4 regions of the Streptomyces sp. NPDC097107 genome follow, and region 1 is predicted to be linked to each of the others. Evidence: riboswitches for the same ligand, from Rfam matches in the RefSeq annotation. Region 1 holds a riboswitch; each other region holds the start of a gene.

Region 1 (4,241 bases):
CCCAGACGAGGAAGACCGCTCCGCCGAGTGCCGCCGTCGGCAGGACCCGGCGGTGGTCGCCGCCGACGAACAGGCGCACGATGTGGGGCATCATCAGGCCGACGAAGCCGATCGGTCCGGCCGCCGCGACCAGCACTCCAGTGACGAGGGAGAGCACGACGAACAGCCGGGCGCGGAAGCGGGCCACGTCCAGCCCCATGGTGGTCGCCGCTTCCTCGCCTGCCAGCAGCAGGTTCAGGTTGCGGGCCTGCGCCATGAGGACGCCGACACCGAGCAGCAGGGCCGTGCTCGGCAGCCACAGCGTGCCCCAGTTGACCCCGCCCAGGCCGCCGAGGGTCCAGGCGAGGACCGCGCGGGCCTCGTTGCCCCGGTCGGTGGTGAGCAGCAGCAGATCGAGGACCGCCGTGAGCACCGCCGCGATCGCCACCCCGGACAGCACCAGCCGCGACGAGGTGATGCGCCCGCCGGTGCGGGCGGTGGCGTACACGAGCAGGAGCGCGCACAGGGCGCCCACGAAGGCCGCCACCGACAGGGAGAGAGGCCCGAAGACGGTGACGCCGAACACGATCACCGAGACGGCGCCGAGCGACGCCCCGGAGGAGACGCCGAGCAGGTAAGGCTCCGCGAGAGGGTTCCGCACCAGGGCCTGCAGCGCGGTGCCGATCACCGCCAGGCCGGCGCCGGTGACCACACCGAGCAGCACCCGCGGCGCCCGCACGTCCACCACGATGGTTTCCCGGGCCCTTGACCAGTCCGGATCCTGCCAGCCGGCGCCCAGCGCGTGCGTCACGATGCCCCACACCTGACCCGGCGGCACATGCACGGAGCCGATCGCGAGGCCCGCCGTGGCGGAGACGACGAGCAACCCGGTGAGCACCAGCAGCGTGACGGCCAGCCGCGTACGGCCCGTTCCCGAGCCGGTGGCCTTCGGCCGTCGCACCGTCTGTTCGGCGGGCCCGCCGGTGGTGGCCTGGGTCACCGGAAGCTCTCCGGGTGCAGCCCGCGGGCCAGGTCCTCGACCGCGTAGGCCGAGCGGATGCCGACCAGGGTGGCGGTCAGCGGCAGGACGACGAAACGCTTGTTCCTGACGGCGGGTACGTCGGAGAGCGCGGGCTGGGAGAGCAGGAACTCCTTCTTCTCCTCGACGCTTCCGGCACCGGCGTAGTCGTAGATGGCGATGACTTCCGGCTTGCGGTCGACGACCTGCTCCCAGGAGACGTCACCGAAGACGTCGTCGAGGTCGGTGAAGACGTTGTCGCCGCCGGCCAGCCGGAGCAGTTCGGTGCCCAGGCTCTTGCCGCCCGCGGTGAAGGCGCTCTTGTCGCCGCTGTCGTAGACGAAGACTGGCACCTCGGGCTCGCCCTCGACCTTGCCGGCGGCCTTGCCGGCGCGGCCTTCGAGGTCGGCGACCAGTTCGTCGGCCCGGTCCGGGACACCGAAGAGCGTGCCGATGGTGCGGATCTCGTCGTAGGTGTCCTTCATCGTCACCCGCTTCTCGCCGCAGTACTCGCGGTTGAGGTGGGTGTCGATGCCGGCGTCGGCGAACGCCTTGCGGGAGCGGCCCTCCTTCTCGTCGAAGGCGCTGCCGTAGCCGCCGTAGACGAGGTCGGGTTCGGCGTCCAGGACGGTCTCGAAGGACGGCTCTCTTTCCGCCAGTTCGGGGACGGACTCGTAGTCCTTCTTCAGCTCGGGCAGGACGGCGGAGTCGGGGAAGGCCGTTCCGACCAGGCGGTCCTTCAGGCCGAGGGCGAGCATGAGCTCGGCCGGGTGCTGGTGGATGGTGACCACCCGTGACGGCGGCCTGTCGTACGTCGTCCGCACACCGCAGTTGTCGATGGTGACCGGGAAGCCCGCGGGCACGGACGCGCCGGTCTTCGCGTCCCCACCGCTCTCGTCGGACGAACCGCAGCCGGCGGTCAGCAGTACTGATGTGAGAGACACGGCAGCGGCCGTGGCACGAAGGAACCCGCGCGTGCGGGCAGGGGTGAACAGCTGGGACACGTGAAGCCTCCTGGAGTCCGCGCTCCTTGGGACGGGCCCGCGACGGACCAGTGTCCTGACTCCCGGATCGACGTTCCCTCCGCCTTCCCGCGCCGTGCGCAGTGGCATGTCGGAGGGGTGCTCCCCGGTCACAGTGGCGGGACCGTGCCGGATTCGCACCGGCTTCCTGTCTCCCGTCGCGGCGATGACCAGGTGATCCTACGTTCCTCCGAACCGGCGGCGAAAGGGCGTGCGGACCCGGCCGCACGCCCGCGTCTTCGTCACGCTTCGCGGACCGCTCGCAGCACGAGCCGCTCGGCGTTCTCGTCGTAGGGGCGTCCGTCGAACCCGCCGAAGACCTCCACGCGGGCGAAGCCCGCCTCCTCGGCCATCCGCCGCAGCTCCACCGCGCTGTAGACGAACCACGTCAAGGTGGCACGCGTCACCCGATCACCCCGGACCAGTACCCACTCGCTGCGCAGCCGCGCCCACTCGTCCAGCACGGAGTCGGTCTGCACCATCAGGTCGCCGCCCCGCCGCACCACTTTTGGCGGGGTGACCCTGCGGGCCAGAAGCTCCTTTCCGGCGAGGTCCAGGACGAGCGTGCCGCCGGGGGCCAGGCAGGTGTGCATGGTGCGCAGTACGCGCGCGTTGTCGGCGGGGTCCTCGAAGTACCCGAAGGAGGTGAACATGTTGAGGACGACGTCGAAGCCGCCCGGTGCCTCGTACTCGCGTGCGTCGGCCCGGACGTACGTCACGTCGGCACCGGCGTCGGCCGTCCGCTTGCGTGCCCGGTCCAGCATGGCCGGGCTCAGGTCGACTCCGGTCACACGGTGCCCGCGGCGGGCGAGGGGCACGGTGAAGACGCCCGGCCCGCAGCACAGGTCCAGCACGCGTGATCCGTCGGGGAGGGCGAGCAGGGGAGAGGTGCCGAGCAGCTCCTCGGCCTGCTCGTAGCGCTGCTCGGAGAAGAGGAAGTCGTGGAACTCGGTCCAGAAGTCATCGTCCTGGAATCCGCCCGTCCGTGTCATCGCGCGTCAGTGCTCCTTCATGGTCGCCGTCGGGGAGAGGGCGCCGCGCCGTGCGGCGGCGCAGCGTGAGCAGCAGCGGAGGAAGCAGCAGACACTGGGCGGCTGCCAGCAGCCAGAACCAGCCGGTGTGTCCGGCCCGTTCGCCGAGGCCGTACACCTGTCCGCCCAGCACGCCGCTCGCGCAGGCGCCCAGGCCCGCGGCGAGCCGCTGCTGGCCGAAGACCACGGCGTCGGAGCGGGGGCTGCGGCGCAGTGCCTCCAGGTCGTTCTTGAGGAACAGCACGATGTCGCCGAGGGTGATCAGCGCGCCGCCCGCCAGCAGTGCCGTCCGGGTGCCGGCCGCCAGCACGGCCAGTCCCGCCGCCAGGCCCGTGAACCCGACCGTGAGGGCGAGGGCGTACGGCATGCGCCGGATCAGGCCGGACGCGAGCGGCTGTACGACGATGACCAGCGTGAAGCAGAGCAGCAGCACCACGCTGTAGAACGCGCTGGAGGCGCGCTCGACGGCGTACACCGCCAGGAAGTGCTGGAAGTGGAAGTAGAGGTAGAAGGCCAGCGCGTTGGCGGCGAACGGCAGGAGTGCGACGCCGGCGAGAAGACCCGTGCGGGCCGTTTCCTCCGATGTGGTGGGGTGCGTCCGGTCGGTTCCGGGCAGCCGTGCATGTCCCGCTGTGACCGCGAGGAACAGCGCCGTGACGGCCGCGAACAGCCAGCCGGGCGAGGACAGGACGAACGGTCCGGCGATGAGCGGGCCGACCGCCATCCCGGCGTTGAGTGCCGCGTTGCCCGCCGACAGGAACGCCGGACGGCGCTCGTCGTCGACGTCGTGCACGAGGTACGCCTTGTTGGCGGGCAGGTAGAGCGCGGCACCGCAGCACGTCAGGACCAGCGCCCAGACCGCGAGGGGCGGCCAGCGCAGGGCCAGCAGGAGGCCGGCGAAACCGGCGGTGCGTACGACGAGCGCCCACAGCATCGTGCGGCGCAGCCCGATCCGGTCCGCGAGGGCACCGCCGACGATGCCGCCGGAGAACTGCACGAGCGATGCCACCGCCAGGACGACGCCGACCGTGCCGAGCCCCATCCCGAGCCGTTCGTGGAGGAACACCGACATGAACGGCAGCACCATGAAGCTGCCGAGCGGGATGAGGAACGAGGTGAGCAGGAGGAACCGCAGCGGGCCGGTGAGCGGGAACAGTGAGGACCGCGGGCCCGGTCCCCGAGTGGTGCGCT
Region 2 (4,241 bases), on a different contig from region 1:
GCACCCCGGCCCGCACCAGGCGGGGCAGCAGGTCGGACATCGGCGTGGTGAACGCGAAGAGCAGCACCCCGAGGGAGGCCGCCGAGGTACGCAGCAGCAGCTCACCGGCGCGCACCGGGCCGCCGTCCGCCGCCGTCAGGAACCCGTCCGGGCCCCCGACCTGCACCAGGAGCGGCAGCGCCCCGGTCACGCAGAAGCCCAACGGCACGCGGTACGCCCGCCACAGCCGGCGGCCGGGCACTCCCGCCGGGCCGAGCAGCAGGGCCAGCGCCGTCACCAGGACCAGCGCCGCGCCCGGCCAGGGCGGCAGCGAGATCGCGAGGACGGTCAGCCCCAGCCCGAGCACGGCCTTGTCCACGGGATGGCGGCGGCGCCAGCGACTGCTGTGCGCCGCCGCGTCGATCGGCAGCACTCAGTCCCCTTCGGGAGCGTCCCGCAGTGCCGCCGCCGTCCGCTCCTCGCCCTGCCGCCGGCCCCGGCGCAGCCCGAAGTAGTAGGCCAGCACACCCGCGCCGATCGCGGCCTGCACGGCGAACAGCGCCGACTCGATCTCCCCGGACGGCGGCTCGTACAGCGGCGAGAACCACGGCTCGTAGTCCGGCTCGATCTCCGTGATCGCCGTCTCCGCCTCGGCGTCGGCACCGGCGAACGGCTCCTCCTTGTGATCGCCGAGACCCAGCACCAGCGGCAGCACCGCGAGCGCGGCCACGGCGAGCAGCAGCAGGGCGTTGATCTTCGCGTTGCGGCTCATCGGGACACCGCCTCCGGCTCGTCGGTGCTGCTCTTGCCGGCCTTGGTCAACAGCACGCCCAGCCGCGTCAGTTCGCCCTTGCTGGACTGCACCAGCAGCCGCATCACGATGACCGTGAGCAGGCCCTCGCTCACCGCGAGCGGGATCTGCGTGACCGCGAAGATGGAACCGAACTTGCCGAGCGCGCCCAGGAATCCGCTGCTCGGGTCAGGGAACGCCAGCGCCAGCTGCACGCTGGTGACGCAGTAGGTCGACAGGTCGGCGACGAACGCCCCGAAGAACACCGCGACCATCAGCGGCACGTCGGAGCGGCGCAGCAGCCGGTAGACGGCGTAGCCGGCCCAGGGGCCCACGACCGCCATCGAGAAGACGTTGGCGCCGAGCGTGGTCAGCCCGCCGTGTGCCAGCAGCAGCGCCTGGAAGAGCAGGGTGATGGTGCCCAGCACCGCCATGATCGGCGGCCGGAAGAGAATGGCACCCAGACCGGTGCCGGTCGGGTGCGAGCAACTGCCCGTGACGGACGGCAGTTTCAGGGCCGACAGAACGAACGTGAAGGCGCCGGAGGCGCCGAGGAGCAAGGTGCTCTCCGGGTGCTCCCTGACCTCACGGGTGAGTGACCGTACTCCGTGGACGACGAACGGCGCGGACGCGACACCCCAGGCGATCGCGTGCGCCGGTGGCAGAAAGCCCTCGGCTATGTGCATGGCTCAGCAGACCCTCTCCAGCACCTCGTGGATGGACGACGCGCCTTGGCCGGTCTCCTGGCTTACGGGTACCACCGCCCGTGCTCCGCCTTCCCGGGTACAAGTACCCAGTGGCTGCCCGCGAGGGCCGGAGCCGGACTTCCCGATTCACAGTGGCGAGGGCCGCACCGGCATCACACCGGATTTCCCGTTCACCAAGGCGTGGCGACAGTAGTGCTCCCACCTGGGTGGTGACAAGCGGGCCTCCGGGCCGCCCGGCCCGGCGAACAGGCCTCGGTTTCGCGGAAACACCCGTCGGCCCGCGCTTCCGGCCGCCGTCAGCCGGGCCGGTCCCGCTCGGTCCGCCGGACCACCCTGTCGCGCACCCGTGTGGTCAGCGCGGTCGCGGCGGCGGTGAGGAACACGAAGCTGTAGGCGATCTGCAGGACGGTCACGATCCGCGCCGCCTGGCCCCGGGGGGTGATGTCCCCGTAGCCGACGGTGGCGAGCGTGACCACGGTGAAGTACAGCGCGTCGAGGCGGGTGCGCAGACCGGTGAACTCGCCCGGCTGCTTGGCGAGGGCGTAGTAGGTGGCCGAGAAGACGTGCACGCACAGGACGATCAGCAGGGAGATGACCACACCGGGCCGGGTCTCCGGGCGGTCGACGAGGACGTGACGGATCTGGCGGAGCAGCATCGCGGCCACGAACGTCAGCACCAGGGCGAACAGCAGCCAGCTCAGTACGGGACGCTGCGGGCCCAGATGGTCGAGGGGGAGGAGGAAGTAGGCCACGACCGTGGCCGCCGCGATGCCGGCCCGCACGAGCCAGGGCCGGGCGGCGCGCCAGGCGGTACCCGGGCGGGTGCCGCCCGCCCTCGTGGTGGTGGCCCGGCGCTCGGTCACCGTGCCGTCTCCGGCGCCGCTTTCGGCGGTTCCGCTCCCGCTCCCGGCTCTGTCCGGCGGACCAGCTGGGTGACGACGAAGGCGACCACCGACGCGGTGACGATCAGTGGCATCTGGTCGTACGCGTCCCCGCCCACCAGCAGCACCGCCAGCACCGAACTGGCCAGCGGCAGCCCGGTCACCGCGGCCGCCGCGGCGGAGATGCCGAGGGCGAGGGCCGGGGTCGCGCCGAAACCGGGCAGGCCGGAGCAGGCCATGGCGGTCGCCGTGCCCAGCAGCACGGCCGGGAAGATCGGGCCGCCGCGCAGACTGCCCAGCGCGATGCCCCAGGCCAGCCCCTTGCAGGCGACGAGCGCGACCAGCGCGCCCACGGACCAGGCGTGCGGGTCCGCGGCTAGCTGGGCCAGGGTCGCCTGCCCGGACAGCGCCGCCTCCGCCGGGGAACGGCCGGTGATCAGGGCGTACGCGGCGAGGCAGACGCCGACCGCCGTGGCGCAGGCGACGGTGCGCAGGGCCGTGCGGTGCCGCGTCCAGGAGACGGTCCGGTGGCCCAGCTCGCGGCCCAGCGTGATCAGCACCGCGATCAGCGCCGCCGTCGGGACGCCCCACAGGAAGTCACCCGCGTCCGGGTTGGCGCTCGGCGGCACGTCCTGCAGGGTGAGCGCGCCGATCTTCAGGCCGGTCCACTGACCGAACCCGGTGAAGACCAGGGCGCCCGTCGCGCTGGCCAGCAGACAGGGCAGCAGGAGCACGACCAGTTGGGCACCGGCGAGCCCCGCGCCCTCGATGAGCAGCACCGCCGCCGCCACCGGGCCGCCGAGAATGGTCGAGATCGCGGCGGTGGAGCCGGCGGTCGCGAGGATCGCGCTCGCCCTCGGGTCGTCGGCCGCGCCCGCCCGCCGCACCGCCAGTAGGGCGAGCCCGCTGCCGACGGCCATCAGCGGGGCCTCGGGGCCCAGCACCACACCGAGCGGCAGCGTGGCGAGCGCCGCCAGGACGGTGCCGGGCAGCGCGCGGGGGCCGACGGGCGCGCCGCCCAGCCCGTTCACCGGCAGATGGCCGCCGCCGCCCGGCATCCGGGTCACGATCGGCGCCAGGATCAGCCCGGCGAGCACCAGTGCGGGCAGCGGCCACCACCAGGGCGGGGCGTCGTACCCGGCGGCCTCGGGCAGTGACGTCCACACCCAGTGCTGCAACTCGTGCTGGAGACCGACGAAGAAGAAGCAGGCCAGCGCGATGGGAACGCCCAGCAGTACGCACAGCAGCAACAGCCGCAGATAGCCGGGGCTGAGCAGGGTGCGCCGCAGTGACTGCTCGGCCCGGGCCGGTACCGCGTTCGCCGGCGCGGGATGAGTCGTCACGGGCCCTCCTGGTCCGACGGTCCGCCGTGCGCGTTCGCATGTGCGTTTCAGTAAACGCGAGACGGGGGAGGGCCGCACGCGCACGCTTCCGTTCCGGGGACCGCGACGCGGCCGGACCGGCTTCACCCGTGCGGCGGACCCGTATGGCCGCGGGAGCCGGGTGCCCGCAGGCTCGGAGGGACCTGTCGGCGCCCGGGGGCGCCGGTGGGGGCAGACCCGTACGGGGGACAACGGAAAGGACTCCGCTCATGAGCCAGCACGCCGCACCTTCTCCCGGCAGGCCGACGCACGGCGCAGCGGCCCCGCGGTCGGCGGACCGCACCAGCGGCTGGGTGACCGGCGGCGTCGTCTTCGCGGGCGTACTGCTGCTGCTGAACGGCGCCCTCGCCGTCCTCCAGGGCATCGCGGCCATCGCTGAGGACGACGTCTACGCCCGCGTCGGCAGCTACGTCTACGAATTCAGCCTCACCGGCTGGGGCATCATCCACGTCATCCTGGGCGCGGTGGTGCTCGTCACCGGCTACGGCCTGCTCAAGGGCAT
Region 3 (4,241 bases), on a different contig from region 1:
GGCCGCGCTGCGGGATCTCCCAGGCGGTGCGGTACAGCGCGCGGACGTCCTCGGGGATCCAGGTGAAGCCCTGCACCGAGCCGTTGGCCTCGCGCAGCGCCTCGCGGGTGCGGGCGTCCCAGACGCCGAGCCGCTTGAGGTCGTCCACCAGGTACGAGTTGACCTGGAGGAACTCGCCGGAGAGCGTCTCGCGCTTGAACAGGTTGGACACCTGCGGCTCGATGCACTCGTAGACACCCGCGATCGAGGCGATGGTGGCGGTCGGCGCGATGGCGAGGAGCAGGGAGTTGCGCAGGCCGGTCGTGGCCATGCGCTCGCGCAGCGCCGCCCAGCGCTCCGGCCAGGCGGGCTCGACGCCGTAGTGGTCGGGGTGCAGCACACCCCGGGCCGTCCGGGTCTTCTCCCAGGCCGGCAGCGGGCCGTTGCGCTCGGCGAGATCGGCGGAGGTCTCGTACGCGGCGAGCATGACGCGCTCGGCGATGCGGGTCGAGAGGGCCTTCGCCTCGGGCGAGTCGAAGGGCAGGCGCAGCTGGAAGAAGACGTCCTGGAGGCCCATCGCGCCCAGGCCCACCGGGCGCCAGCGGGCGTTGGAGCGGCCCGCCTGCCCGGTCGGGTAGAAGTTGATGTCGACGACCCGGTCCAGGAAGGTGACGGCGGTGCGGACGGTGGCGTCCAGGCGCTCCCAGTCGATGTCGCCCTTGGCCACGTCGACCAGCGCGCCGAGGTTGACCGAGCCCAGGTTGCAGACCGCCGTCTCCCCGTCGTCCGTGACCTCAAGGATCTCCGTGCAGAGGTTGGAGGAGTGGACGACGTGACCGGGCTCGGCGGTCTGGTTGGCGGTGCGGTTGGCGGTGTCCTTGAAGGTCATCCAGCCGTTGCCGGTCTGCGCGAGGGTGCGCATCATGCGGCCGTACAGCTCACGGGCGGGGAGGGTCTTGCGGGCGAGCCCCGCCGCCTCGGCCCCGCGGTAGGCCGCGTCGAACTCCTCGCCCCACAGGTCGACCAGCTCGGGCACGTCGGCGGGCGAGAACAGCGACCACTGTCCGTCGGCGTCCACCCGGCGCATGAACTCGTCCGGCACCCAGTGGGCGAGGTTCAGGTTGTGCGTGCGGCGGGCGTCCTCACCGGTGTTGTCCCGCAGCTCCAGGAACTCCTCGACGTCCGCGTGCCAGGTCTCCAGGTAGACCGCCGCCGCGCCCTTGCGCCGGCCGCCCTGGTTCACGGCGGCGACCGAGGCGTCCAGCGTCTTCAGGAACGGGACGATGCCGTTGGAGTGCCCGTTGGTGCCGCGGATCAGCGAACCCCGGGCGCGGACGCGGGAGTAGGCGATGCCGATGCCGCCGGCGTGCTTGGAGAGGTTGGCGACCTGGTGGAGGCGGTCGTAGATGGAGTCCAGCTCGTCCTTGGGGGAGTCCAGGAGGTAGCAGGACGACATCTGGGCGTGCCGGGTGCCGGAGTTGAACAGGGTGGGGGAGGAGGGCAGGTAGTCGAGGCGGCTCATCAGCCCGTACAGCGCGGCCACCTCGTCGACCGCACGCGTGGTGTCGTCCTCGGCGAGTCCGGCGGCCACCCGCAGCATGAAGTGCTGGGGCGTCTCGACGACCTTGCGGGTGATCGGGTGCCGGAGCAGGTAGCGGCTGTACACGGTGCGCAGGCCGAAGTAGCCGAAGCGGTCGTCGGCGGCCGGGTCGATCAGCGCGTCCAGGCGGTCCGCGTGCAGCCGTACGAACTCGGCGGTGCGGTCGGCGATCAGGCCCTCGCGGTGACCGGTGGCGACCGACCCGGTGAACGAGGTGACGCCCTGGGAAGCCGCCTCGGCGCGGATGCCGATGGTCAGCAGCCGGGCGGCCAGCCTGGAGTAGACCGGGTCCTCCGAGATGAGCCCGGCCGCCGCCTCCGTGGCGAGCTCCCGCAGCTCGGACTCGTCCGCACGGGCGGACCGGCCGCGCAGTGCGGCTGCGGCGACCCGGCCCGGGTCGGCGCCGGGGAGGTCGGCGGTCAGCTCGGTCAGGGTCCGCAGCAACGCGGCACCGGGCCCGTCGGGCTCCTCGGTCACCGGGGTCGCTGAGGTCGTCACCGGGGTCGCTGAAACCGGGTCGGCTGGCGCGATGGTCACGTGGGGGCACTCCCTCGCTCGGCACGGGGCCTGGGGGAGGGCAGGGGCAGCTCACGAGCGCACGCGGCGTCGCGTCCACCGGCCCACTCCACGAGGCCCGGACGTCAGGCACCCGGACCGGGACGGTACGGGCGCACTGTCGGCAGGTCCTCGGACTGGACATGCGTGTGCACACGTGCGGAGACGCGCGGACACACACAAGTACACCGTTGCGGGACAGTTCCGGATTCGCACCGGATTCCCCTGCGGCGACAGCGAGCACGAGCATACATCTTGTGCCGGGTTCGACGAGCACCCCCAGATGTTGTGTCGCGGAGGAGCCGTCGAGGGGTGGTGCCGGCGTCAGAGCGTCAGTTCATAGGTGAGGAGCGTGATGTCGTCCAGCTCCGGCAGCGGGTTCCAGTCGCGGTCGGGCGTACGGGCGAAACCCATCCGCTCGTAGAGGCGGTGGGCGGTGCGCATGGTGCGCTGGGTGGACAGCACCACGCGCGCGCAGCCCTCGACGGCCCGGGACCGGTCGACGCAGGTCCGTACGAGGGCCTCGCCCACCCCGCGTCCGCGTGCCTCGTGGGCGACGGCGAGCATCCGAATCTCGGCCTCGCCGGGCCGGGCGATGTCGGCCATGGGGCCGCCGGACGGCACGAAGGTCACGCCGCCGAGCACCCGGCCGTCCGCGGCGGCGACCAGCACCTCGGCGGCCGCCGCACGCTTGGCGACGTTTCTCAGCTCGCCGAGGTACGCGTCGCTCTCCCCGAAGTCGAGGAGGCCGTCGCGCAGATAGGCCTGCGCGGTGATCTCACCGAGGGTGCCGTACTCGTCCGTCGCCGCCTGCCGGATCACGAAGTCCATGGCGCCGAGTGTGCCCTGCGGGTACGACGACGGGCCGCCGGATCCGGCGGCCCGCCACGTTGCCGGGGTCAGTGCGAGGTGCCCGCCGTGGCCGGCGGCAGCTCCACCTCGACGCCTGGGTCGCCCGCGTCCGCCGTGTAGTCGCCGGGCTTGGTCTCGTCGACGCCGTCGGGGGCCTTGAGGGCCCGCATGACGAAGGTCAGGACCACGGTGACCACGACGTTCAGCACGAAGGCGGTGAGGCCGATGTAGCCGATCTCGCCGATGCCCGGGATCTGATCGGAGGAGCCGCCGAAGTGCTTCTGCGTCGGCGAGGCGACACCGTAGGCGGCGACCGTGCCGTAGACCATGCCGACCGCCCAGCCGCCGAGCAGCGCCCAGCGGTGGAACCAGCGGGTGAACAGGCCGCCGACCAGGGCCGGGAAGGTCTGCAGGATCCAGATGCCGCCGAGCAGCTGGAAGTTGATCGCGACCGTCTTGTCCATGCCCAGGACGAAGACCAGCGCGCCCACCTTCACCAGCAGGGACGTCAGCTTGGAGACCTTCGTCTCCTGGGCCGGGGTGGCGTCCGGCTTGATGAAGTCCTTGTAGATGTTGCGGGTGAAGAGGTTCGCGGCCGCGATCGACATGATCGCCGCCGGGACCAGGGCGCCGATGCCGATCGCCGCGAAGGCCACGCCGGCGAACCAGTCCGGGAACATGTTCTCGAACAGCTGCGGGATCGCCAGCTGCCCGTTCTCCACCTTCACCCCCGCCGCGATCGCCATGAAGCCCAGCAGCGCGAGCAGGCCGAGCATCAGCGAGTACAGCGGCAGGATCGTGGTGTTGCGCCGGATCACCTCACGGCTGCGCGAGGACAGCGTCGCGGTGATCGAGTGCGGGTACATGAAGAGCGCGAGCGCCGAGCCGAGCGCCAGGGTGGCGTACGTCCACTGGCCGCCGTGGTCCGGCACCAGCCCGCCCTTGCCCGACTCGTCGAACTTGTCGCCCGCCGCGGCGAAGATGTCGTCGAACCCGCCGAGCTTGATCGGGATGTAGATGATCGCCACCGCGATCACGATGTAGATCAGCGTGTCCTTCACGAACGCGATCAGCGCGGGCGCGCGCAGCCCCGACGAGTAGGTGTACGCCGCCAGCACACCGAAGGCGATCAGCAGCGGCAGGTCCTTGATGAACCAGTTGGTGTCCTCACCGCCGCCGACGCCCATCACGTCGAGGACGGCCTGGATACCGACCAGCTGGAGCGCGATGTACGGCATCGTCGCCAGGATGCCGG
Region 4 (4,241 bases), on a different contig from region 1:
CGGCGCCCGGCATCCCGCGCCCCGCACCGGACGTCACGCGGTCCGGCCGGCAGCCGGCCGTTCGTCAGCCCCGCTCCCCGTACCCCCGCTCCCCGTACCCCCGCTCCCCGTGCCCCCGTTGCCCGTACCCCTGGAGCCGTTCCGTCACCTCCGTCAGTTGGTCGTCCGTCAGCAGTGACGGTGTGCGGCCCGGTACCGAGGAGGCCGCCAGCCAGAGGTGGCACATCCACTCCAGTTGGGCCGTGCGGTCGTAGGCCTGGTCGAGGGAGGTGCCGTAGGTGATCGTGCCGTGGTTCCGCAGGAGGCAGCCGGTGCGGTCGGTGAGGGCGTCGAGCATGTGGCGGGCGAGTTCTTCGGTGCCGTAGGCCGCGTAGGGGGCGACCCGGACGGGGCCGCCGAGGGCGGCGGTCATGTAGTGGACCGGCGGGAGTTCGGGGACGAGGAGCGAGACCGCCGTCGCGTGCACGGCGTGGGTGTGGACGACGGCCCGGGCGTCGGTGGCCCGGTACACGGCGAGGTGCATGGGCAGTTCACTGGTGGGGACGAGCGTGCCGAGCACCTGCCGGCCGTCGAGGTCGACGCCGGTCGCGTCGGCCGGGACCAGACGGTCGTACGGCACACCCGAAGGGGTGACCAGCACCGTGTCGCCCACACGCACCGAGACGTTGCCGGAGGTGCCGACGACCAGGCCGTCCGCCACCGTTCGCCGGGCTGTCGCGACGAGGGCCTCCCAGGCTGCCGCCCTGGCCCGTTCCTCGTCCGCGCCCACCCCTCCGACCCGCGAATACGTCACAGTCACCGTCTCCTTCGGGCACGCCCGCGCCCCTCACGAACCTCCGCCGACCGGCCTCGCGGCGATCCTGCCAGGCGCGTATCCGGAGAGCATCGGGCCGGGCACGGAGAGGGAGGCGGCGGCGCCGGTTCCGGTCACCGTGACGCCCTGTCCAGTTCATCTTCCGTTCACTCTGGTTACCTACGTTCGTCCAGCCAATGACCTCGAACGATTGCCTGGGTAAATGGAAAGCTTCTCGCTGATCCTCGCGATTGTGGTGGTAACCGCACTCGCGTTCGATTTCACGAACGGTTTCCACGACACCGCGAACGCGATGGCAACGACCATTTCGACCGGTGCGCTCAAGCCCAAGGTTGCGGTGGCCATGTCCGCCGTCCTGAACCTTGTCGGCGCCTTCCTCTCGGTGGAGGTCGCCAACACGATCTCCAAGGGTCTCGTGGACGAGACCGGCATCCGTCCCGAGGTCATCTTCGCCGCCCTGGTGGGCGCGATCCTCTGGAACCTGCTGACCTGGCTGGTCGGGCTCCCGTCCAGTTCCTCGCACGCCCTCATGGGCGGTCTGATCGGTGCCGCGGTCGCCTCGGCGGGCGTCGGCGCGGTCAACGGCGACGCGCTCGTCACCAAGGTGCTCATCCCGGCCATCGCCGCCCCGCTCGTCGCGGGCCTCGCGGCGCTGCTCGGCGCGCGGCTGACGTACAAGCTCGGCCGCAAGGCCGACGGCAAGGCCGCCGCCAAGGGCTACCGCGCCGGGCAGATCGCCTCCGCCGGGCTGGTCTCGCTGGCCCACGGCACCAACGACGCCCAGAAGACGATGGGCATCATCACCCTCGCCCTGATCGCCGGCGGCTCGCTCGCCCCCGACTCCGACCCGCCCATGTGGGTCATCCTCTCCGCGGGTATCGCCATCGCGCTCGGCACCTACCTCGGCGGCTGGCGCATCATCCGCACCATGGGCAAGGGCCTGACCGACCTCCAGCCGCAGCAGGGCTTCGCCGCCCAGACCAGCGCCGCGACGGTCATCCTGGCCTCCTCCCACCTCGGCTTCTCCCTCTCCACCACGCACTCGGTCTCCGGCGCGGTGATGGGTGCGGGCCTCGGCCGCAAGGGCGGCGTGGTGCGCTGGTCCACGGCCACCCGGATGTTCGTCGCCTGGGGCCTGACCCTGCCGGCCGCGGCCCTGGTCGCCGCGATCGCCGAGTGGGTCTGCGGCCTGGGTGACTGGGGCACCGCGCTCGTCGCGGTCTTCCTGGTCGCCTCCAGCGCCGCCATCTGGAAGCTCTCCCGGCGCGAGATCGTCGACCACACCAACGTCGTCGACGAGCCCGAGCAGGCCGGTGTGGTGACCACGGCGATGGCCGCCGTCTCCCCGCCCCCGGCCGGCGTGACCGAGGACCTGGCCGCGGCCGGTGCCCCGGGCTCCGCGTCCGACTCCAAGGCCCCCTCGGCCACCACCTCCGTCTGAGCCCGCGCCCCGGGTACGAAGGAAAGCGAACTCCATGAGCATCGACTGGGCAGCTCTCGGCTCCGTCTTCGGGGTCAGCCTCGTGGCCACCGTGGCCCTGGTGGGCCTGTTCACCCTCGGCATCGTCGGTCTCTCCCGCCAGGAGCGGGCGGTCGCACAGGGCGGCTCCGCGACCCTCGCGGTCAGCGGCGCGTACGCCTGCTTCGCGGCCTGCGCGGCCGCGGTGGCGTACGGCATCTACCTGATCGTCGCCTGAGCGACCACGCGCGGACACCGCGCGCGTCGCCTTGTGAGGCGGGGCGCGGGACGGCCACCGACCGTCCCGCGCCCCGCCTCTTCTCGGGCCGGCGCACACCGCCCGCGTGTGGGGCTTCGCACACTCCCCCGCCGCAGGTCAACGCCAGGTTGACGGGTGTTCGCGGGCCGTGGTGGACTGCCGGAGCCAATACGGCGGCAGGAGAGGAAGCCCGGTGCGAATCCGGCGCGGTCCCGCCACTGTGACCGGGGTACAGCCCCGGGAGCCAGGAACTCTCACCGCCGGTCTCTTTCAACCAGGGCGCGGACACCCTGAGTGAGGACATATCGCCATGCGCGGCTGCGGTTCCAGGCACAGCGGTCCCGGGTACACCGGTTCCGGGCACATCAGCGACACGCTCTCCCGCCCCGCGGCCGGCTGAGCCGTGCGCGCCGAACGCGTCTTCGCGTACGGCGCCGCCGCCGGCCTCCTCGGTGACCTCCTCCTCGGCGACCCGCGCCGCGGACACCCGGTCGCCGCGTTCGGCCGTGCCGCCGGTGCCGTGGAACGGGTGCTGTGGCGGGACCACCGGGGCTGGGGCGTGCTGCACACGGCCGTCTGCGCCGGAGGCGCCGCCGCCCTCGGAACGGCCGCCACCCGCGCCGTACGCCGGTCCCCCGCCGCCTCCGTCGCCCTGACCGGCGCCGCCACCTGGGCCGTCGTCGGCGGCACCTCGCTCGCCCGTGAGGCCCGTGCGATCGGCCGTGCCCTGGAGGCCGGCGACGTCGAAGCGGCCCGGGCGCGGCTGCCGCACCTGTGCGGGCGGGACCCGCAGGCGCTGGACGCCGACGGGATCGCCCGGGCCGTCGTGGAGTCCGTCGCCGAGAACACCTCGGACGCGGTGGTGGGCGCCCTGGTGTGGGGCGCGGTCGGCGGAGTGCCAGGACTGCTCGGCTTCCGGGCCGTGAACACCCTGGACGCCATGGTCGGCCACAAGTCCCCCAGGTACCGGCGATACGGCTGGGCCTCGGCCCGCCTCGACGACCTCGCGGGCTGGCCGGGCGCCCGGCTGACCGCCGTACTGACCACCGTGGCCGGCGGCGATCCGCGCGGCTCCGTACGGGCCTGGCGCGCCGACGCCGCACGGCACCCGAGCCCCAACGCCGGTCCCGTGGAGGCGTCGTTCGCGGGCGCCCTGGGCGTACGGCTCGGCGGAACGCTCTCCTACGGCGGCCGGGTGGAGCACCGGCCCGTCCTCAACGGGGCGGCGGGACGCGCCGTCCGGGCCGGTTCCGGCGACATCGTCCGGGCCGTCCGGCTCTCCCGGCGCGTGGGCTGGCTGGCGCTCGGCGTGTGCGCGGGCGCGCGGCTGCTCGCGCACGGGGCCGTCGGGAAGGGACGTACGTCGTGAGCCGTCGCCTCCTCGAGAAGGGACGTACGTCATGAACGGTGGCCTCCTCGTCGCCGGCACCACCTCCGACGCCGGCAAGAGCGTCGTCACCGCCGGGATCTGCCGCTGGCTGGTGCGGCAGGGCGTCAAGGTCGCGCCCTTCAAGGCGCAGAACATGTCGCTCAACTCCTTCGTCACCCGCGAGGGCGCCGAGATCGGGCGCGCGCAGGCCATGCAGGCCCAGGCGTGCCGCGTGGAACCGACCGCGCTGATGAACCCGGTGCTGCTCAAGCCGGGCGGCGAGCGCAGCAGCCAGGTGGTGCTGCTCGGCAAACCGGTCGGCGAGATGAGCGCCCGCGGC

The links. Region 1 has a riboswitch for cobalamin ahead of ACIQ1J_RS32530 (ABC transporter substrate-binding protein). Riboswitches for the same ligand answer to the same signal wherever they lie in the genome.
Region 2: another riboswitch for cobalamin. It lies ahead of ACIQ1J_RS13615 (energy-coupling factor ABC transporter permease); the one in region 1 lies ahead of ACIQ1J_RS32530 (ABC transporter substrate-binding protein).
Region 3: another riboswitch for cobalamin. It lies ahead of ACIQ1J_RS20545 (ribonucleoside-diphosphate reductase subunit alpha); the one in region 1 lies ahead of ACIQ1J_RS32530 (ABC transporter substrate-binding protein).
Region 4: another riboswitch for cobalamin. It lies ahead of ACIQ1J_RS00395 (cobalamin biosynthesis protein); the one in region 1 lies ahead of ACIQ1J_RS32530 (ABC transporter substrate-binding protein).

What each region holds. Positions count from the first base shown of each region.
Region 1 is NZ_JBIWEF010000019.1:1,364-5,604, forward strand. Features, by position in the region: gene ACIQ1J_RS32525 (FecCD family ABC transporter permease) at 1-979, opposite strand, end outside; gene ACIQ1J_RS32530 (ABC transporter substrate-binding protein) at 976-2,001, opposite strand; cobalamin riboswitch at 2,050-2,171, opposite strand; gene ACIQ1J_RS32535 (class I SAM-dependent methyltransferase) at 2,262-3,011, opposite strand; gene ACIQ1J_RS32540 (MDR family MFS transporter) at 2,980-4,241, opposite strand, start outside; gene ACIQ1J_RS32545 (ATP-grasp domain-containing protein) at 4,241-4,241, opposite strand, start outside.
Region 2 is NZ_JBIWEF010000005.1:193,468-197,708, forward strand. Features, by position in the region: gene cbiQ (cobalt ECF transporter T component CbiQ) at 1-412, opposite strand, end outside; gene ACIQ1J_RS13610 (energy-coupling factor ABC transporter substrate-binding protein) at 413-751, opposite strand; gene ACIQ1J_RS13615 (energy-coupling factor ABC transporter permease) at 748-1,455, opposite strand; cobalamin riboswitch at 1,485-1,669, opposite strand; gene ACIQ1J_RS13620 (potassium channel family protein) at 1,773-2,258, opposite strand; gene ACIQ1J_RS13625 (chloride channel protein) at 2,336-3,700, opposite strand; gene ACIQ1J_RS13630 (hypothetical protein) at 3,949-4,241, shown strand, end outside.
Region 3 is NZ_JBIWEF010000008.1:149,906-154,146, reverse strand. Features, by position in the region: gene ACIQ1J_RS20545 (ribonucleoside-diphosphate reductase subunit alpha) at 1-2,116, opposite strand, end outside; cobalamin riboswitch at 2,240-2,401, opposite strand; gene ACIQ1J_RS20540 (GNAT family N-acetyltransferase) at 2,459-2,965, opposite strand; gene mctP (monocarboxylate uptake permease MctP) at 3,034-4,241, opposite strand, start outside.
Region 4 is NZ_JBIWEF010000001.1:69,541-73,781, forward strand. Features, by position in the region: gene ACIQ1J_RS00380 (class II aldolase/adducin family protein) at 65-793, opposite strand; gene ACIQ1J_RS00385 (anion permease) at 1,017-2,255, shown strand; gene ACIQ1J_RS00390 (hypothetical protein) at 2,290-2,511, shown strand; cobalamin riboswitch at 2,667-2,807, shown strand; gene ACIQ1J_RS00395 (cobalamin biosynthesis protein) at 2,936-3,901, shown strand; gene ACIQ1J_RS00400 (cobyric acid synthase) at 3,933-4,241, shown strand, end outside.